DNA from 3 places in the Oceanobacillus phoenicis genome. Region 3 is predicted to be linked to each of the others. Evidence: riboswitches for the same ligand, from Rfam matches in the RefSeq annotation. Region 3 holds a riboswitch; each other region holds the start of a gene.
The links. Region 3 has a riboswitch for S-adenosylmethionine ahead of ABC346_RS06600 (O-acetylhomoserine aminocarboxypropyltransferase/cysteine synthase family protein). Riboswitches for the same ligand answer to the same signal wherever they lie in the genome.
Positions count from the first base shown of each region.

Region 1: it holds a riboswitch for S-adenosylmethionine, as region 3 does, so the genes downstream of both, ABC346_RS16225 (Fur-regulated basic protein FbpA) here and ABC346_RS06600 (O-acetylhomoserine aminocarboxypropyltransferase/cysteine synthase family protein) in region 3, are expected to answer to the same signal.
Region 2: it holds a riboswitch for S-adenosylmethionine, as region 3 does, so the genes downstream of both, ABC346_RS05945 (methionine ABC transporter ATP-binding protein) here and ABC346_RS06600 (O-acetylhomoserine aminocarboxypropyltransferase/cysteine synthase family protein) in region 3, are expected to answer to the same signal.

Region 1 covers NZ_JBDFME010000001.1:3,229,317-3,236,783, reverse strand. Annotated here, with positions in the region: gene ABC346_RS16260 (GNAT family N-acetyltransferase) at 1-237, shown strand, start outside; gene ABC346_RS16255 (GNAT family N-acetyltransferase) at 241-798, shown strand; gene ABC346_RS16250 (MFS transporter) at 940-2,187, shown strand; gene ABC346_RS16245 (CynX/NimT family MFS transporter) at 2,544-3,752, opposite strand; gene ABC346_RS16240 (hypothetical protein) at 3,906-4,202, opposite strand; gene ABC346_RS16235 (hypothetical protein) at 4,322-4,621, shown strand; gene ABC346_RS16230 (HAD-IIIA family hydrolase) at 4,618-5,157, shown strand; SAM riboswitch class I at 5,261-5,361, shown strand; gene ABC346_RS16225 (Fur-regulated basic protein FbpA) at 5,437-5,637, shown strand; gene ABC346_RS16220 (hypothetical protein) at 5,955-6,125, shown strand; gene ABC346_RS16215 (GNAT family N-acetyltransferase) at 6,122-6,472, shown strand; gene ABC346_RS16210 (class I SAM-dependent methyltransferase) at 6,486-7,205, shown strand; gene ABC346_RS16205 (HIT domain-containing protein) at 7,232-7,467, shown strand, end outside.
Region 2 covers NZ_JBDFME010000001.1:1,105,336-1,112,802, reverse strand. Annotated here, with positions in the region: gene ABC346_RS05955 (S66 family peptidase) at 74-1,108, shown strand; gene ABC346_RS05950 (YxcD family protein) at 1,299-1,598, shown strand; SAM riboswitch class I at 1,725-1,839, shown strand; gene ABC346_RS05945 (methionine ABC transporter ATP-binding protein) at 1,942-2,967, shown strand; gene ABC346_RS05940 (methionine ABC transporter permease) at 2,957-3,619, shown strand; gene ABC346_RS05935 (MetQ/NlpA family ABC transporter substrate-binding protein) at 3,647-4,516, shown strand; gene ABC346_RS05930 (M20 family metallopeptidase) at 4,536-5,735, shown strand; gene ABC346_RS05925 (TerC family protein) at 6,449-7,108, shown strand; gene ABC346_RS05920 (MFS transporter) at 7,228-7,467, opposite strand, start outside.
Region 3 covers NZ_JBDFME010000001.1:1,248,106-1,255,572, forward strand. Annotated here, with positions in the region: gene ABC346_RS06590 (YpmS family protein) at 1-241, opposite strand, end outside; gene ABC346_RS06595 (SGNH/GDSL hydrolase family protein) at 253-1,182, opposite strand; gene ABC346_RS06600 (O-acetylhomoserine aminocarboxypropyltransferase/cysteine synthase family protein) at 1,409-3,079, opposite strand; SAM riboswitch class I at 3,184-3,294, opposite strand; gene rarD (EamA family transporter RarD) at 3,373-4,293, opposite strand; gene megL (methionine gamma-lyase) at 4,603-5,787, shown strand; gene cls (cardiolipin synthase) at 5,964-7,403, shown strand; gene ABC346_RS06620 (acyl-CoA thioesterase) at 7,467-7,467, shown strand, end outside.

The DNA.
Region 1 (7,467 bases), 2.0 Mb from region 3:
GGGATTGGAAAACAGTTACTTCGAGAGGTGTTATTACATCTTGAAGAATTAGGATATCGTAAAGTGTTTGTAGAAGTGCTTGAGGATAATCGAACGCGTTACTTTTATGAATATTATGGGGCAACATTAACTTCGTCATCGTCGGTAACATACGGAGGTAAAGAATTATCTTTGCTGATATATGAATGGAATCAAGTGAATGAAGTGCTTCATTCACTAAGCGGTGAGGAGGAATAAAAAGTGGTCCAGGTACAGTTAGCTACTCCAGACATTAAATATGCAGCTGCGTTATCAAAACAATCATCAGAACCAAAGATTAGAGACACATTAGGATTAACGAAAGCACAGTCTTCTGTCCAAGGAACGATCGATTATATTCATTTTGTAATAGAAGCAGAAAGACAAGGAAATCTATGTTCAAGAATTATTCTCAATGAGATTGACGAACCAATAGGTGTTATTACACTGAAAGAAATTAATCAAAAGAAAAAAACGAGTGAAATCGGAACATGGTTAGGGATAAAGCATTGGGGAAAAGGGTATAACGAGCTAGCGAAAATTGAAATTCTTTATCATGCTTTTGAAAATATGAAATTAGAAAGAGTATTTGCAGGAGCGAAGAAAACAAATATTCGGTCTCAGAAATCTCAAGAGAAACTCCCCTATATAAAAATAGACGAAGGAGTAAATTTTCCAGAGCAACACGCTAAGATGGAGAGTGAAGCAAGAGAACCGTGTATTTTAAATGTAATTGAAAGAAATAGTTTTTTAGATTGGCATAAGAAGAATATACTCTAATATCATCTTTTTTCTGAATCTTCTATGTATAATAGTATTAGATCAATGATGAGGAGGATTTACTTTGTTCGTAATGGATTAACTACTCAAATTTCAATAAAAGGAAGGTGATTCATAAACTTTAAATAGAGGTGTGTTAAATTGAATAAATGGCTGATTAATGCCGATTTTGCTAAGTTGTGGTTCCACAGTATATCCAATATATTAAGCAATCGTTTTCGAGAACTGATATTACCGATAATTGCACTCGGTCTTTCTGGTTCGCCGCTGTTAACATCTTTTGTACTTTTATCTCAACGACTTAGTTCCATACTATTTTCTATTCCTCTAGGTACATGGATTGAAAAAAGGAACTTAGTGTTAATTTCAACCATATGTAACTTGATATATGCCATGTTAGTATTTCTATTAGCATTTTTGATAACTATTGACGACTCCAGTTTAGTCATCATTGGAATCATACTTTTCCTTATGGGATTTGTAGAACTAATGTTGCGTATTACATTGACAGCAATGGTACCCAAAATTGTTAGTAGAGAAAGGTTGTTAAGTGCGAATAATTTATTAGAGGCTGCAGATGCTATTGTAACATTTATTGGTCCTGCACTAGGTGGAGTGATTTTAGCTACATATGGACCGAACATTACTTTAGTTATTTGTGGAATTTTAATTCTTATTTGTATGATTATTATTTCTTTAGTGAAATACCGTAATGAAAATATCCACCAAAAAATTAATATAAATAAAAAAGAGAAACTCAGGAATTTTATAAACGAAGCTAGAGAAGGGGTTAATTATCTTTATGCGAATGATTCACAGATAATTTCCACCATTTCCGCTGTCGTTCTTGGATTTACAACGGTATTTATAGAGCTGACTATTATTATTCATGCAAAAACAGCACTTGATTTTACTGAAACTTCAATAGGAATATTGCTTTCGTGCGCGGGAGTAGGAAATATAATAGGTGTACTGATCATGCCTAGATTTAAGAGAATCAATTGGTTGTACTTATTAAGTGGTTTGCTAATAATTTCATCGTTAGGGATATTATTATTAACTTCACATCAGTTTATTATCATTTGTATTGGAATGATTATATTTGACGGGGCATTATCCATGGCCTTTGTAGTACAATTTACTGTTCAGCAAGGTATTACGCCAGATCAACTCATTGCTAGAGTTCGGAGTGCAATTATTGTACTTAGTGGATTTGCTACAATTTTGGGTACGCTTTTATCAGGCTTGATTTCAGAATGGAATTCTAGCTTAGCCTTAATTTTTGGTTTTATTGTTTTGTTATTATGCGGGATATTTATTTTAAGATATAAACAACAAGGGGTCACCATGAACAAGATCCAACCAATATATAATAGATTTAAAGAATAAGTCAGCTGATTTTTTAAATCCGAGATGAGCGCCCATAATTAGAAAGAACAGGAAAATATGGTAACTCATAAGTGAGATGAATGCCCAGAATTAAAAGGAACAGAGAAGAATGGTAATTCATAAGCGAGATGAATGCCCAGAATTAAAGGGAACAGAAAAGAACGGTAACTCATAGGCGATATGAGCGCTCACAATTAAAAGGAACGGAGAAGAATGGTAACTCATAGACAAGATGAGTGCCCAAAATGAAACGTTACCTGGAAATCAGGTGACTCATTGATGAATTGGTAGGAAAATTTCGGCTTAAAGTAAAAGAACTACCTTCATTTTCAAAGAAAGGTAGTTCCATTCATTTTTTATTCAAATTTAATTTTTTCATTTTTCCCCGCGATGGTTCCGAGTAGTGCTATACATAAAGCAACAATCATTAAAATGACTAAAGGAGTTGTCCATCCATTGGTCCATTCTGAGATGAAACCAAGTAGTAATGGACCAAGTGCAGCAACCATATAGCCGATTGATTGTGCCATACTAGATAACTGTGAAGATTGAGCGACTGTTTCTGTACGAAGAACAAAAAACATCATTGCTAGACTAAACGCTGTTCCGGCACCGATTCCAGTTAATATTAAGAAAGCAATAATTAAATTTGATGATGTAAGTGTTATTCCTAGTAGCCCACTAAAAAATAGAAGTCCTGCAATGCAACCAATTATTCGTTGATTATTCATTTTCCCTGCAATGATTGGTGCGACAAATGTCGTTGGAATGATGCCCATCTGTAGAATTGCAATAAACCAACCAGCGTCGCTTTCAGAGAATCCTTTTGCTAATAAGATATCTGGAAGCCAAGTAAACAGACTGTATGGAATTAATGATTGAAAACCCATGAAGAATGTGACCGCCCAAGCTATTTTCGATTTGAATAAAGCAGTAGGAGGTTGACTCTTTACATCTACGAATACTTTTTTTCGTGAGGAGCGGATTATAGGTAGTCGTAATAATAATATAATTACAGCAATCATGGAAATGACGCTCCAAACTTGCATTGCATTGCGCCAATCCAATGAAGGAATGGAAGTGATAGGGACAGATAATCCTGAAGCCAGCGCCCCAAATAAATTCATGGTTACAGAATAAATACCAGTCATAAGTCCGATACGATACGGAAAGCTTGATTTGATTAGTCCTGGCATTAGTACATTTCCCACAGATATCGCTATTCCAAGAAGCAGTGTTCCGAATAACAACATGGATATATCGCCAATTGATCGAACATATATACCTATGGATAAGACTACCATTGCCATTAATAACGTAATTTCCATGCCAAGTTTTCTAGACAATGTAGGAACAAATGAAGAAAAAATTCCAAATGCTATTAAAGGTAAGGTGTTAATTAAACCGATCATGGCATTTGTCACTTCTAATTCATTTCGAAATATCGGAATTAATGGACCAACGGAAGTGATGGGGGAACGTAGTGTAGAAGCTATAAATAGGATTGCTAAAATTAATAGAAATGTATAATAACGCTGTTTTGTTGAGTTTGAAATATGTTGCATGGTGTTTCTCCCTTATGATTAATCTTCGTTAGCTAATATATCAAAAGTTAATTATACATAAATTGATCATAGGGAGAAAGAAAATAATTAATGATTATTTATTCTGAGTTTTAGAGGATTTAAGCTAAAAGGTAACCAAACACATATTACAACTTATGGTAAGTAGGGGGCAATGACTAACATGATGATAGAAATTGATATTAAAAAAATACTAACTGTTTTTGATAACTTCACATTTTTATCACTTTTATAAAATCCAGAGAATTGTAATTTGTTCCGATATAATATAAAAATAGAAATAATGATACCAATACCAGCAATTAATCCTCCATAATGATTATCTAATTGAATTCCGATGGATGAATAGATAAACATAATAGCTATACTGAAAATAAATCCCAATAGTCCAAGAATTATGAGTATACGAATGATTTCTAAAGTGAATTTCATTTTCGGCTCTCCTTAAATAGATAGAAAGGTTTACAATAATCTGAATTAAGTATTTATTAAAATTTTGCGTCTGTTATAAATAAGTTTACGTCTATTTAATAAAAGCGGGAATACTAGCAATGGCAATATTAAATATAGCAAGTGTATTATTAGGGATAATAGCATTAATTCTTCCCGTTATCAATCTATTATCCACACATAAACATAAATTGAAAAAAAATATTCTAATGTTAGTAAGTCTAAGTGCATGTTCTATTGCAATATGTTTTCAGTTATTTTATCAAAATCACCTCGTGAGAATTCAAGATTGGTCAGCATTAATGGATGTTTCGGGTAGCACGGTTTTGATATCTGCAATACTAGTGGGTTTAACGGTTACTTTAAATGTTTCTTCCATTTTTGGGGTGAGAGAGTTATGATGAACAAAAAGCTTGAAGCAGTGTTTTTAGATAGGGAAGGGACCATTGGTGGAGATGATAAGGTACATTATCCTGGTGATTTTAAGATGTTTGAGAAATCGAAAGAGAATATAGATTATCTAAAAAAATCTGTTCAAGTGTTTTCATTTACGAATCAGCCAGGTATTTCTTTTGGAGAGGCGAGGAAAGAAGATTTCTATAAAGAATTAATAGGTTTTGGTTTTGATGATGTATTCATATGTCCGCATCATCATAAAGAAGGCTGTAAATGTCGAAAACCTAATGGAGGTATGTTGAAAGATGCTTCTAATAAATATCAATTAAACTTAAATAATTGTATTATAATTGGTGATAGATGGAGTGATATGGTGGCAGCTTCCAAGACAAATTCAGTAAAGATATTAGTAAAAACAGGGGCAGGAACATCTACACTTCATGACCATTTTGAAAAGCTAAAAGGAATCGAAATTGATTTTGTAGCGGAAAATCTTACGGAAGCCGTAAATTGGATAGGGTATAGATACCAGTTCCTTTAGAAATGGTTGAATTTAAGCAAATTAATAAATAAGATGAACTGATTAGGAGTTTAATCATAGTAGACAAATCGGATTAATGTGTTTATAATAAATTGTATAAAAATACTTATCAAGAGAGGTGGAGGGACTGGCCCGTTGAAACCTCAGCAACAGAGTGCATTTGTCTGTGCTAAATCCTGCAAGCATTAGCTTGAAAGATAAGTTGAGGTTATCGTACGATACAAATTCTCTCTTCTTATCTTTGCCATGATCATACTTATAGAAGAGGAGGATTTGAATATGGTTTTCTGGAACGAAGATGAATCAGAAAGAAGAAAAAATGAATTAATTGAGAAATTAATTGCATCTAATCACTTTAAAAAAGGGAACAGACATCTTTATGAGCTTACAACCGCGGAGTTAGAATATGAATATTTTAAGCTTCAATATAATGATCACCCGCATGCTGGTAAAGGTGCCATTCATTGGGAGAATTTTTAACTTTATATTTTGATACAAACTTTATCCTCGCATTTGCGAGGTTTTTTTATTTCATTTTTACATCAAATGTATAACTCATAGCAAAATTACTTAATTATCAATTAGTTTTACATAGAGTATCTATCCAACTGGCGGACTATTTTCTCTGACATTTCCAGTAAATCCAACTTCAACTTTATCTGTTACTTCAATAGGAATTTCTTCTTTTACTGATAAATCAACAGTAACTTGATTTCCAGAATATACTATTAAATGAATAAGAATTATGTATTTTTCTGAATTAAATGATAAAATGAAGTATGTTGGAGATGACTGGTATGCAAATAAACTTTAAATCAATACATAGTGAAGAGGATGTTAACTTAATTTCCACGTTATATAGTAAAGTCTGGAGTAATGATTCTTTAGAGATAACTCATCGGATAAAGAAACATATGGCCTATGATGGTTTTCAAGGACGTATGATTAATCGGAAGAAGCTAAATTGATTGGTTTTGCTTATGGTTATTTATCATTAAAAGGTCAATATTACCATAATCTAATTGCTAATCACCTGAATCAACAGGAATATCAAGATTGGCTCTCCAACTGCTATGAAGTTGGAGAAATAATTGTGGACTCACCTTATCGAAAGTCAGGATATGGAAGAGATTTATTAGACAGACTGTTAAAAGATGCTACAACAAATACAGCTATTTTGACGACACAACAAGATAATATGACTGCTATACAATTTTATAAGAATCAGCATTGGGAATGGATAAAACAGCAATTTTATCCAAATGAAGAAGGAAAAGCATTTGCGATTTTCGGTAAAAGACTAAAAAGACACTAAAGCGAGGTGGCGTATGATTCCGCTAGTATATGACCAACTAAATACGTTTGGTAAGGACGATACATTTTTTCTATCACTATTAAAAGAGTTAAGTGGGAAAAACTTAGCCGATCTAGGTTGTGGAACAGGAAGGCTTACCATACATTTTGCTGAAACGGGTTTTAATGTAACCGCAATTGATCCAAATAAAGAAGCAATTGAGCTTGCTAAGACGAAACAAACATCCAATCAAGTTGAATGGATTATTGGAGATAGTGGGGATCTAAAGACAAACACATATGATGTGGTGATTATGACTGCAAATGTTGCGCAAGTATTTCTTACAGATATAGATTGGGAGCAAGTAACCAACAATGTTATTCGTTCATTAAAAGAAGGCGGATGTTTCATATTTGATACACGTAATCCAAGAGCAGAAGTGTGGAAAAAATGGATGGCAGATAAAACACCTGATATTGCAACACACCCTAGGTCAGGAGAAGAATTAGAAATTTGGACCGAATACGATGGAATGGACGAAAAACAAATATTTACGTTCTATGAAACTGTAAAAAGTGTTAAGTCTGGAGAGGTTATCCAACGGGAAAAACTGCAATTGCGATTTCGTACTCAAAAAGAAGTAAAGGTTGCCTTAGAAAAAGCCGGATTTTCTGATGTTAAATGTTATGGAGATTGGGAATTAAAAGAGGCAAGAGAAGAATCATCATCATTTATCTTCTACAGTACAAAATAATGATCAGAAAATATGGAGGGAAGTATATGACGGAAGATTTTTATTGTGATGAAGTTTTAAGTGGTAATATGTTAGTGGAGAAGGTGATGGAAACAGAAAATGTATTAGCTTACCATCATACAAATCCATTTTGGCCAACTCATATTGTTGCAATTCCGAAAATCCATATTGACTCTCTTCTATCTTTGGAAGAAAAAGATAATGATTTGTTAATAGAGTTATTTTTTGTAATAAAGCAAGTTGCTGCTATGGTAAAAGAAGA
Region 2 (7,467 bases), 140 kb from region 3:
AATTATGAAATTGATTCTATTAGGTAAACTTAGAGATACTAGCTATCCCAAATAAAAAAGGAGTTGTATCCAAATGCTAATCAAACCACCAAGATTAAAAGCAGGAGATAAAGTTGCAACCATTTCCCTTTCATGGGGAGGTGCTGGTGAAGAGAACTTACAATGGCGTTATGATCAAGGAGTTAAACGTTTAGAAGAGGTATTTGGTTTACAAGTGATTCCCACTCCCAATAGTTTAAAAGGAGAAACATATCTTCATGCACATCCAGAGGCTCGTGCAAAAGATCTAATGGATGCTTTTGAGGATCCAGAAATAAAAGCAATTATTTCTAACATAGGCGGTGACGATAGTATTCGTCTATTACCATATATTGATTTCGATGTGATTCACAAAAATCCTAAAATATTCTTAGGGTATTCGGATACAACTATATCTCATTTCTTCTGTTATAAAGCAGGAATATCCTCCTTTTATGGACCATCTATCATGGTTGATTTCGCTGAGAATGTAGAAATGGATCCGTTCACTATCAAACATATCCATAAAACATTATTCTCGAACGAAGTAATTGGAGATATCGAACCACCTGAGCGTTGGACAAGTGATTTCCTAGAATGGGATATTAAAAATAAAGACACGAAGCGAACGACCTACCCTAATAAACCGTATGAGATTCTACAAGGAGAAGGTATTATACAAGGACGTTTAATTGGTGGATGTATTGACTCCTTGGAAAGTATAAAAGGGACGAAGCTTTGGCCAGAAATCGAACACTGGAAAGATACCATATTATTTATTGAAACTTCTGAGGAAGAACCGAAACCGGATCTTCTCGCTCGTTGGTTACAAAATTATGCTACACAGGGCATACTTCAAAGTGCGAATGGAATTATCTTTGCAAAACCGCATGGAGAAACCTATTACGAAGAATATAAACAAGTTATTACAAATGTATTAAAAGAAAATGGTCTATCCACACTACCTGTTCTTTATAATGTAAGTTTCGGGCATAGTGAACCAAAAGCAACACTTCCATTTGGTCGTATGGCAGGAATTAACTGTAATCAAGCTACTTTCTCTATTATGGAAAGCGCTGTGCAGGAATAAATCGGTGAATCGTATATACTAATCAGAAAATATTTTCTATTACTAATAAATCGTTTCACTTCATAAATTTGACATAATTATAGTAAAATAAGGTGACCGACTTCATAGAAAAGGGAGCTTAGATGATGAGGAAGTTTGCAGAGAAGTTATTACTACAAAATCAACATCAAAAAGAAGAGGAGCTTTGGAAGTGACGAAGCTAATCATTCCCGAAGAAGATATCATTCTTGCTGTATGTATATATATTGCTCGACAACGAGAAATCGAGCCAGGTGAAGTTAAAGTTGAACTTTTTTATGATGATTATTCCGGTTTCTCTGCAGAAATAACCACTGTATTCGGCAAACAAGAAATTGTAACAAAACATATTATTTCCGCTCTACGAGAATGGATTAAAGAAAATTTACATGCAAATCCATATGCTGGACTAAAGCTTGATTTAAATCGGACAAATGGTATTTATGCAAGACTCCGGAGTGAAGATGATTAGTATAAGTTCACATTTGCTATACTCGGAATATTTATCAGAATAATTTTATTTTTAAAACCATATTGACTTAATTTAATTTATCCTCTAGAATTACTTTCAATATAACAACTAAATATTTTACGTTTTTTCTTATCTAGAGAGATTGAGGGATCAGGCCCTATGACATCTCGGCAGCGGATTCTTTTGTTAAAGAATACTGTGCCAATTCCTGCAAATGCAATTAGCATTTGGAAGATGAGAAATGATGGCTTCTACATCTATACATATGGTTTAGAATCCCTCTTTTCTTGTCTTTCAAGAAAAGAGGGATTTTTTATTTTATCATTTGGTGAGGGGTTAAGACATGATTGAATTTCAGAATGTAACTAAAACATTCACACTTGGAAAAAGAAAAGTGGAGGCTGTAAAAGAAGTCTCTCTAACGATTGAGAAAGGAGATATTTATGGAATCATCGGATTCAGCGGCGCCGGAAAAAGCACTTTGCTTCGATTAGTAAATATGCTCGAACGGCCCACCGAGGGATCGGTACATATCCAAGGAACAGATGTTGGTAAATTATCCGCCAAGCAATTACGGGAGCGCAGAAGAAATATAGGAATGATCTTTCAAAACTTCAATTTATTCCAATCACGGACAGTCGCTGGAAATATTGCATACCCGCTTAAACTTGCGGGTACATCAAAAAGTGAAGTAAACAAAAGGGTTTCTGAACTACTACAATTCGTCGGTTTATCCGATAAAGCAAAAGATTACCCAGATCAGTTATCAGGTGGCCAAAAGCAACGCGTTGGTATTGCAAGAGCTCTCGCCACATCCCCCGATATTTTAATATGTGATGAAGCAACCTCTGCTTTAGATCCAAATACAACATCGGATATCTTGAAATTATTAAAAAGAGTAAATCGAGATTTAAGTATAACCATTCTACTTATCACCCATGAAATGGGAGTTATTCAATCGATATGTGACAAAGTGGCTGTTATGGAAGAAGGCAAAGTCATTGAGCATGGGAACGTGTTTGATACCTTTACAAACCCTTCTCACGAAACAACTAAACGATTTATTCGTTCAGTACAACAAGAACTTCCATCTGAGAAGGTGCTAAAAGAATGGACGGAAGCTGGTGGAGGTAATCTTTATCGTGTTTTATTTAAAGGCGAAAGAGCCACTGACCCTATCTTATCGAGTATAACGCGGAAACATAACATCGACTTTAATATCGTATATGGATCTGTCCGGGAACTACAGGAAAAATTATTTGGAAATCTCATTGTCTCTTTTGGAGGAGACGAACAGCAAGTTCAACAAGTTATTCATGAATTAGAAACGATTGTTGATATGGAGGAGGTGTATACACATGGGAGTTGATTGGAGTACATTTTGGCCACGAATTGTAGAGGCAACCGGAGAAACATTGCTCATGGTCACCGCAACTTTATTTTTTGGTTCCATTCTAGGTATATGCATGGGTTTATTACTATTTGTGACACGTGAAAACAACATATTAGAAAACAAGATTATCTTTAACGTATTGAACTTTATTATTAATATCATTCGTCCTATCCCATTTATCATTTTTCTAGTAGCAATCTCACAAGTTACCAGACTCGTCATTGGCACGACAATAGGAACTGCTGCCGCAATCTTCCCGATGACAATTGTTGCTAGTTTTACAATTGCTAGAGTAGTAGAAAATAATCTCGTTAGCATCGACCCTGGAGTTATCGAAGCTGCTAAAGCAATGGGTGCCAGTCCAGTAAAAATTATTTCCACTGTATTAATTCCCGAAGCGCTAGGACCATTAATTCTAGGACTTACATTTGTATCTATTTCGTTAATCGACTTCTCTGCTGTAGCAGGTACAGTTGGTGGCGGTGGTCTTGGACATATCGCGATGACATATGGCTATCAGCGATTCGACGGCAGCGTTATGCTCGTCACCGTAATCATACTTATCATTATGGTTCAAGTAGCTCAATGGCTCGGTAATACTATTTCCAAAAAAATTATGCGTCGTTAAATCAAACTATATTAGGAGGAGTATCATATGAGAAAATCATTTATTTTACTAGCATTATTCAGTTTTATATTATTTTTAGCAGCTTGTGGAAGTGATGAGGCAAAAGCTGGAGATGATGAAGTTACTGTAAAAATTGGAGTAAATGGTGCCGATGGAGTTCAATGGCCCCTTCTTAAAGAAAAAGCAGCAGAAGAAGGAATCAACATCGAACTTATCGAGTTTGCTGATTATACATTGCCGAACAACGCCTTAGCTCAGGGAGATATTGATATCAATGCTTTCCAACACATTGCTTTCTTAGGGCAATATGTGAAGGAAAGTGGTGAAGACATTGTTCCCATTGGATCTACTGTTCTTGCACCAATTGGATTATATTCCGAAAAGATCAGTGATGTTTCTGAATTGCAAGAAGGAGACAAAATTGCCATTCCAGATGATCCATCTAACCAAGCTCGCTCCTTACGCGTATTAGAGAGTGCCGGATTACTTACATTAAATGATAATTTTGGAATGTTCGGTGACCCTTCGCAAATAGAAGAAAACCCGTTGAATTTAGAAATCATTCCAATGACAGCACAACAAACTGCCCATGTACTGCCAGATGTCGCTGCATCTGTGATCAACAATGGTGTAGCTGGTCAAGCAGGCTTTGAACCAGGTGAAGATCCAATTTATATTGAAGATGCAGATGGAGAAGCAACACACCCTTACGTCAATATTATCGCAACACGTGCAGAAGACAAAGATAATGAAGTTTACCAGCGTATCGTAGAACTATATCAAGAAGAGGATATTGAGCAAGCCATTAAAGATGATACCAACGGTGGGTCTTTCTTAGTGAAATTAACGCAAGAACAGTTAGATAAAGCCTTTGAACAATTAAAAAAACAACAATAATACATGAGGAGGAAACAAAATGAGTATTGTTCAATCACGTCAAGAAGCTATCTTTCAAAATATCGAGGAAAATAAAGACAAATATATTCAAATTAGTCAGGACATTCATGCACAGCCAGAGATTGGAAATGAAGAATTTTATGCAAGTTCGAAGTTAATCCAAACACTAGAAAATGCAGGTTTCACTGTTGAATCAGCAGTTGCAGGACATAAGACGTCCTTTTTCGCATCCAAAGATAGTGGCAAAGAAGGTCCAACGATTGCTTTTCTCGCAGAGTATGATGCGCTCCCTGGAATCGGGCATGCTTGTGGACACAATATTATTGGTACAACCAGCGTTGCAGCTGCTATCGGCTTAGCTGAATCCCTTTCAGAAACTGCAGGCCGTGTCGTGGTATTAGGTACACCTGCTGAAGAAGGTGGCCCAAACGGAAGCGCTAAAGGTAGTTTTGTAAAACATGGTCTTTTAAAAGATATTGATGTGGCACTTATGCTCCATCCATCCGGAAAAACAAGTTTAACAAGTGAAACATTAGCAGTAGATCCTTTAGAATTCCATTTCTATGGGAAGCCTGCTCATGCATCTGGAGCTCCAGAAAAAGGGATCAATGCATTAGACGCTGTTATTCAACTATTTAATGGAATTAACGCTCTACGCCAACAACTTTCAAGTGATGTTCGAATTCATGGCATTATAACACATGGCGGAGATGCTCCAAATATTATACCAGAATATGCAGCAGCTCGTTTTTATATTAGAGCTGAATCTTGGGTCAAAACGGAGGAAACTGCTGAAAAAGTCCGTGCTATCGCAAAAGGTGCGGCACTTGCTACTGGTTCAACTGTTAAAGTGGAACGATTCCAAAATGAAGTAAAAGATTTTGTGCTTACAAATACACTAGACAATGTTTTAAAGAAAGAGTTAGAAAAACAAGGTGAAACCGTTGTTACAGAGCAAAAGAAAGGAAAAGGCTCGACAGATGCAGGTAACATTAGCTACGAAGTACCGACCGCCCATGGCCATATTAAAATTGGTGAAGATAATTTAATTGGGCACACAGTCGAGTTTAGAGAAGCCGCAAAATCGGACGCTGGTAACGAAGCTATTATAACAGGAGCTAAAGCCCTAGCTTCTACGGGATACCGTTTATTAACAGACAGCGAACTCCTTCACAGAGTACGTCAGTCACATGAACAAGGACTGGCTGAAAAACAATAAAAAAATATGTGGCAAAGTATATATTCAAAAGACAAATCCGAATGAATTAATTTTAATAACCCGCTTCAGAAATATACAGCGCTTATCCTAAGGCGGCTGCTGAGCCTCCGGATGCTACGCATTCGGGGGTCTCAACTAGGCCTGCTTCCTACAGGACAAAGAAGACTTCGACAACATTACATCGCACGCAGAAAATCGATTTGTATTTTCAAGGAGTCTTCGTATATTTCTTACGCTTATTCTGAATATCATACATCTTTTTGTCTCAATTTCATAATTGTTAAGTTTCATTTAAAAACTACCTTGTTCGGATTATAGTAATAACTTCGCTTTGATTGTAATGGAAGAAAGCGACTCCTGCTAAGAATAACAGAGCTTGAAGAACCATTTGAAAAGTGTTCCACTTTTCAAGTTAGATGAAGCCGTCCCTATGGTCAACGTTCGTCAGTAATGAAAATCAGAACAGCTAACATTCGGATTTTACATAAAATATCCTTTTATGACTCTTTTACAAAACTGTTTGTTATACCCCAACTCACTTATTTCATTTACCACCCTCTAACTTCATGAAATTAGAGGGAATATTAACAATATCGGTCATCATTTCTATTATATTGGTTAGTGAAATACAAAAATTTAATCCTTACGTTCTAACCCTCCTCCCTTTCATCATATATTGAAAAATAGCTTGGACTTTTGAAAGGGGGAGTAAGTTGGAATTAATTGAAGTAGTAATACAAATACTCCTTATTAATATCTTACTCAGCGCGGACAATGCAATCGTTATTGCTATGGCGAGTAGAAATCTTCCTACACATTTACAAAGTAAAGCAATTTGGTGGGGAACTTTTGGTGCTATTGCCATGCGAATTCTATTCGTATTCTTAATGATTCACTTGTTCCAAATGCCTTTTATCCAATTAATTGGTGGAATTCTTTTGTTATTTGTTTCCTATAAGTTATTAGTGGACAAGCAAGACTACGATAATATGAAAAGTGGTGAATCATTACAAGAAGCTGTATCCATCATTATCTTCGCTGATGTTGTAATGAGCCTTGATAATGTACTTGCTATTGCCGCTGTCGCAAATAGCGATTTACTTCTTGTTATCGCTGGGATTATTCTAAGTATCCCCATCATCCTAACGGCAAGTGAATTTATTTTAAAATTAATTCATAAATTCCCTGTTATTATTTATTTTGGCGCAGGATTACTCGCATGGACTGCAGGAAAGATGTTATTGAAAGAACCGTGGATTCAACAATTTTTCTCACCTGTTGGTAACCAGGAATTTATCTCGCTAATCGGACTGACATTAATAGTTTTAATGGTTGGTGGTTGGAGAAGGAAACAAATACATGTGAGAAAATAAAATAAGCACCTTGCTAAGAATAATTTATTCAAGCAAGGTGCTTATTCAATTGGAATTATCTTGTCTATCTCTTCTTTTTGTTGCTTTATTTTCAAAACGACAATCTTTCTTTTATTCGGTTACTTGCTTTGGTAGGTTTTTGCTTTTATAAATAAAAGAATGGTGATAATCGTTCCAATTGTTCCAAAACTAAATAGGATTATTTGTATCGAAATATCCATCGCTGTTAATCCAGATACTATCGCATATGCCAACGGATCAAACCCGTTCATCGCTAAAAATATAATACTCATTACCCTTCCCATAATATGGTCCTCCGTAAGTTCTTGCGCTGCAGTAAAAAACGGAACAAATACGAA
Region 3 (7,467 bases):
CAAGTAATTTTTCGATATATGCATTTACTAAGCTATTTAAATTTTGTTTTGTTGTACGAATAATAAACTCAGAGCTTTCTTGTTCATCGATATTATTTGAAGAAGGGTATTGATTACTTGATACAGGCCAAAAAATGAGGGTAAGAACGATAATTATCACAAGCACATTTAAAGCAAATAACCCTATGAAAAGTTTTTTCCACTTGTTTATCATTTTTAGTCTTTTTAATCGTTCTCTCATTATGTTCATCCTCATCTAATTGACATATAATTTAATACTCGTTCAGCAATTCTATAATACCCTTCGTAGTTCGGATGGAAATTATCGTCGGCATATAGGTTAATATTATTTGTATCAGTAAATAAATCTTCAATAGGTATAAAAGTGCTATTTTCATATTCATCCGTAATACTAGTACCAGTATCGTTCCAAGCACTAACAATCATATCAAGCTCTTGGATGTCCTCAAAATAATTTTTAAAAGGATTATAAAGGCCCACTAAATAGATATAAGTATCGGGATTAATTTCCCGGATCTCAGTGAAAATGTCTTGGAGCCTTTGTTCATAATGAACTTGTTCTACCTGAAAGTCATCAATATCTAAGCTTGTGATATTTTCCTTAACGACCTGCATAATGTCATTTGCACCAATAGTTACTAAAACAATATCTGATTCTTGTATCGCATCAATCAATTCTTGTTCATTCCGTAATCTTTCTAGCAGTTGATCAGTACGGTTACCTCGTTTTCCGAAGTTATCAAAATCAGCACTATATCCAGTACTATTTATGGTTCTATCAAGAATTCCAACATAACCACCTTGTTCAGTTTCATCACCAATACCCTGTGTTAATGAATCACCAACTGCCACAATCTGTGTTTCATCTGAAGATAGAAAATTCATAGTACCATGAACAGCATCATTGATAACTTCGGGAAAGGAATTTCCAGATGCTTCTTCAGCTTCTATATTCTCATTAGATGTTTCGTCATTCGCATTGTTTTGTTGATTTCTTGATTTATTCTGATCTACTTGTTGTTGTAGTGCTGTTTCTTTCTCTCTTTGATCAGAAGAAAGATGTTTAAATGGATCTTGAGATTGATAGATAAATCCAATTGCGATTAGAAGTACTAATGCAACCAATCCGCTGAAGATCATAATCTTTTTCTTGTTTTTCATGTAATCACACCTATGCAGTTCATTTCTTATATAATATGAATTAGTAAATGGATTTGTCTATTAAGAAGGCTGATGTAGATGGATTTTTATAATAACAGTTTAATCCATTTATTGATAACCTAAACCAACAATTTATAGCAAAAAAAAAGCCTTCATTATGGAAGGCTTTTATTTATATATATTTTATTACCCAAATAAAATGAAACATAAACATATTTTATAGTAATTATAACTTGATTGGTTGTTTCGTCTCTATACCGCTACGAAGTTGTAGAGCAATTTTTGCTGGTGATTGATTGGTTATTACAATGTTATCTTTTAGTTGAGAGGACTGGCTATCCGATGCAAATACAATCGTATTTGACGGAACAGTTCCTTCGAGAGAGTGTACTGTCTCATCAATCCAGATAGCATCAACTTCTGTACTTAGTTCACTTAATGATGTTACCGGCAATATTTCATATCCTAGTTTTCTCAGAGGTGCTTGTTGATCTTGGTCTACGTGAATTGTAGCAATTATTTTTTTCCGTACTCCATTACTACGATCAAATGGAGACTGAAGTAACCATTGTACTGCAACTTCCTCTTGAGACGGTTTATTTGTACGTGATTTACCAGTCGCTTTCTCGATTGCTTGATCAAGATCAGCGATGATATCGTCGATAGACTCTAGACCTACAGATAATCGTACTAATTCTTCTGTTACGCCACTTAATGCTAAGTCATCCTCATTTAATTGTTGGTGTGTGGTAGAAGCCGGGTGAATAATGAGAGATTTGGCATCTCCTACATTGGCAACATGCGACCATAATGAAACATTATCTATTAATGTTCGACCTGCTTCTCTTCCACCAGAAATTCCGAAAGTAATAATCGATCCGAAGCTTTGTTTTAAATATTTACCTGCCAGTTCGTGAGATGGATGCTCCTCTAACCCTGGATAATTCACCCATTCGACAGCTGGATGTTCTTGTAAATAATTTGCTAATTGCAATGCATTATCCGTATGTCGTTTAATGCGTAAGTGTAATGTTTCTAATCCTTGCAGTAGCAAAAAGGCATTTTGTGGGCTAAGGGATGCTCCAATATCACGTAATAACTGCACTCGAAGTTTTGTAATATATGCCTCCGCTCCAAGGTCAACGTATTTTAATCCATTGTAACTTTCATCAGGTTTTACAAAGTCTGGAAAACGTTCGTTATTCCAATCAAAGCGACCACTATCGACGACAACACCACCAATGGTTGTTCCATGGCCGCCAATCCATTTTGTTGCGGAATGAACAACAATATCTGCACCCCAAGTTAACGGTTTTGTTACATATGGTGTAGCAAAGGTATTATCAATGATTAACGGTACCCCGTGCTTATGTGCTACTTCGGCAACTTTTTCGACATCAAATACATAGAGGCTAGGGTTCGTTATAATTTCACCAAAAACGGCTTTTGTCTTATCCGTAATAGCATCTTCAATGGCTTGGGGATCTGTACCATCCACAAATTTTACATTGATTCCGTAACGCGGAAGGGTATTAGCAAATAGATTAAATGTACCTCCGTATAAGTTACTATCAGAAACAATTTCATCTCCAGAACCAGCAATATTAAGAATAGCTAACGTAATTGCAGCCATACCGGATGATGTAGCAACAGCACCGATACCATCCTCAAGTTGTGTAATGCGTTGTTCAAAAGCATCTACGGTTGGATTCATAATTCGTGAATAAATATTGCCGGGTTCCGCTAAACCAAATAAATTTTGCGCATGCTCAGTGTCTCGAAACACATAGGATGTAGTTTGATAGATTGGAACTGCGCGTGATCCAGTTGATGGATCTGGTTCTTGACCTCCATGAAGTAAGATAGTTTCTGATTGTAATGATTGAAATTTAGACATCGTATTTCCTCCTTGAAATTATTATTTTTAAAGTAAGAAGAGAAGGATTAAAAAAAGCCCCCTTCATAAGAAGAGGACTTTGTCTGTTTAAAAAACCGAACCTCCTCTTATCTTCCAGACGATAAGTCTGTAGGATTTAGCACCTTTCAATAGCAAAATTGCCACAGGTTGCCGGGTTTCACAGGGCCTATTCCCTCCACCACTCTTGATAAGAGATTTGCTTATTAAATTGTTAAAAGTATATCCTGTTTACTTGTTGATTGTCAACAGTAAATTTATAATTATATAAATATTCATGTAGTTAATGTCTTTTTCCGTTGTTTACGAGGTAATTGTTTATATAAGCTATACATATAGATTGCTAATGCTATCCAAATAAATAAAAATGTAATCATATGGTGTGTAGTAAAAGATTCCTTATATAGAAATACGCCAAGAAAGAACATCACAGTCGGTGCAACATACTGTAAGAATCCAACAGAAGCAAGTGGTATTCTTCTTGCCCCAGCAGAAAATAGTAGTAAAGGGATAGCAGTAACAATGCCACCACCTATTAAAAACAGGTTTTCTAAAGTTAAAATAGGATTTAATGAGAATCCTTGTGCTTGAGGAGCGAACCATATATATAATAGTGCAAATGGTGTCATAACAAGTGTTTCTAATGTAAGCCCAAACATGGCACTGAGATCTAGCGTCTTCTTGATGAAACCATAAATGGCGAAAGAAGCTGCTAAAAATATCGATATCCACGGGAATATTCCATACCCTAATGTAAGATAAACTACAGCCACACCAGCAAGGATAAAAGAGAATATTTGCGATTTGGTTGACGGTTCTTTTAAAATGATTAATCCCAATAATATGCTTAGAATAGGATTAATATAGTATCCCAAACTAGCTTGCAGAACATGCCCACCATTGACAGCGAATATAAACAAAAACCAATTTAATGTAATGACAACCGAAGCTGCGGTAATAGCAATGATTTTTTTTCGTTCCTTCCTAATATGCTTTATCGAATGTAAAAAAGACCGCCATTTGCCAGACAGTACAACAAGCAAAAGCATAAATACACAACTCCAGATAATGCGATGCGCAAGAATAGTTCCTGCTTCAATGGTGTCAAGTTGTTTCCAATAGATTGGCAGGAAGCCCCAAAGTAAATAAGCACTAAATGCAAGAATCATCCCTTGCTGTAATGATTTATTCCCCATAATTATCCTTCTTTCTGTAAGTACATTGAGTTTCATATAATAATAGATGGATTTTTGAAAGGAATCAATTATTTGAATTCGCCATAAAGAAAACGCTTTCATAAATGTGGTAAATACTTTATTATAGAATTGACATGTTTGTCATGGTGAGGAATTGTCTGTAAAACTCTTAAAGCAAGAAATAGAGAATTATCATTATTGAACTGTGAAACTGGGGTTAAACACCCTGCTAAGTCGGATTAATCGTCAGTGGGTGAAAAAATCAGCTGATTTAAGTCTTACTATTAATAAAAGAGGGGGATTGTGATGATGAAAAAGTCATATAAACATATGGAAACGTCAGTTATTCATGAAGGTTATGATTCAACACAGATGCTCGGGAGCTTGACTCCTCCAATATTTCAAACATCAACTTATATTTTTGATTCAGCAGAGCAAGGGGAAGCGCGATTTGCTGCAGAGGAAGAAGGGTATATTTATTCTCGTTTAGGTAATCCGACTGTGCGCATTTTAGAAGAAAAAATTGCAGCATTAGAAGGCGGAGAGCGAGGATTAGCTTTTTCTTCGGGCATGGCAGCGGTATCCGCTATTTTAATTGCACTAACAAAAGCCAATGATCACATTATTTGCTCATCTGGATTATATGGTTGTACATATGGTCTGTTATCCATGATGAAAGAAAAATATAATATTAGAACAGATTACTCTAATATGTCATCCGAGAAGGAATTGGAAGACCAAATAACCAAAGAAACAGCATTAATCTATGTGGAAACTCCGATTAATCCTACCATGGAAGTGATTGATTTAGAATTAGTTGTAAAAGTAGCCAAGAAATATCAACTGCCTGTGGTAGTTGATAATACTTTTTCATCGCCATACGTACAACGACCTTTAGAAATAGGATGTGATTTTGTCATTCATAGTGCTACGAAGTATATTGGCGGGCATGGTGATGTAATAGCAGGTCTTGCAGTTGGGGAAAAACAGATTATGGGTGAGATTGCTCTAACTACACAGAAAGATATTGGTGGAGTTTTGTCTCCTTTTGATGCTTGGTTATTGATTCGAGGACTAAAAACATTACCAATACGAATGGATAGACATAGTAGTAATGCAGAAAAAATAGTTCAACAACTAAAATTACACAAAGCAGTTAAAAGCGTTTATTATCCAGGTGACCCTGATTTTTCTAATGCAACTATCGCGAATAAACAAATGAAGCTAGGGGGAGGCGTCCTTGCATTTGAAGTCAAAGGCGGAAAGAAGCAAGCACAACAAGTATTAAATCAATTACATTTTATTAAAATAGCTGTTAGCTTAGGAGATGCGGAATCATTAATGGAACACCCAGCGTCCATGACACATGCTGTTATTCCTATTGAGGAGCGAAAGAAGATGGGGATAACCGAATCCTTATTAAGGCTTTCGGTTGGAATTGAAGCATGGGAAGATATATGGGAAGATATTCAACAAGCACTTGATACCATTTAAATTGGATATAAGAAATAAGAAGTATTTTACAACTAAAAGGTTGGAAGATACTTCTTTTTTAATGTACATATACTTGGGAACAATATTTAAGATAAGAATTTAGTGGTATTATCTAGAAATGCATTTCTGTGCTATTATTATAAAGTGTAATGTTTTTTAGTTAGGGGGAAATGGCCATGGGAATTACCTCTTTGTTATTAGGACTAACATTTGTTCTTAATATTGCATTAGCTATTTCTATTATTTTTCTTGAACGTAAGGATCCTACCTCCTCTTGGGCATGGGTAATGGTCCTTCTATTTATACCAATACTTGGTTTCTTTCTGTATTTGATATTTGGAAAGCCAATCAGTAATAGGAAGATTTTTTCGTGGGATAAGAAGAGTCGGTTGGGAGTAAAGACAACAGTCCAAGCTCAATTAAGGCTTTTAGAAGAAAATCAATTCGAATTTAATCAACCAGATCTTATCGAACATAAGGACCTCGTATATTTGCATTTGAAAAATGATGAAGCTATTTATACACAAAATAATGGTGTAGATATTTTTACAGATGGACAAGAGAAATTTGATGCTTTGCTAGAGGATATTGAAAATGCGAAAAAGCATGTACATATTCAATACTATATTATGCGAAGTGATGGATTAGGAAATCGACTTGCTGATATGCTAATTAAAAAAGTTAATGAAGGTGTAGAAGTACGAGTTCTGTATGATGATATGGGTTCAAGGTCGTTAAAAAGGAGTTATATAAAACGACTGAAAACTGCTGGAGTGATGGTCGAAGCATTTTTCCCATCTCGATTTATAGTCAATTTCAAAATTAATTATCGAAATCACCGAAAACTAGCTATTATTGATGGTAATATTGGATATTTAGGTGGCTTTAACGTAGGGGATGAATATTTAGGGATTAATAAGAAATTTGGTTATTGGAGAGACACTCATCTGCGTGTAATAGGTGATGCGGTACAGAGTATGCAAACCCGTTTTATTTTGGATTGGAATCAAGCATCGAGAGATAATATCGCATATAATGAAAGTTATTATGAAACCATTTCTTCTGGAAATGTCGGTATGCAAATTGTTACTAGTGGTCCGGATTCGGAATATGAACAAATCAAAAATGGGTATATCAAAATGATCATGGAGGCAAACGAATATATTTATATTCAAACTCCTTATTTTATCCCGGATGAAAGCTTAAGGGATGCATTAAGAATCGCTGTTTTATCTGGAGTACATGTTAAAATTATGATTCCAAACAAACCCGACCATCCATTTGTATATTGGGCAACATTATCGTATTGTGGTGATTTAATCCAAGCTGGAGCAGAAATATTTATTTATCAAAATGGATTTTTGCATGCTAAAACAATTGTAGTGGATGGTAGAATAGCTTCAGTTGGTACAGCTAATATTGATGTGCGTAGTTTCCGACTGAATTTTGAAGTGAATGCATTTCTATACGATTCTGAAGTAGTGAATCGGTTATTAAATAAGTTCGATACAGATTTGGAAAAATCAACACAAATGACAATGAAACTTTATGAACAAAGATCGATAGGAATCCGTTTTAAAGAGTCTATATCTAGGTTGATTTCACCTGTCTTGTAAATAGTAGGGAATGGAATCATCTACACAACATAATGAAAAAGCACAGTAGGAGTGAAATTTTGAA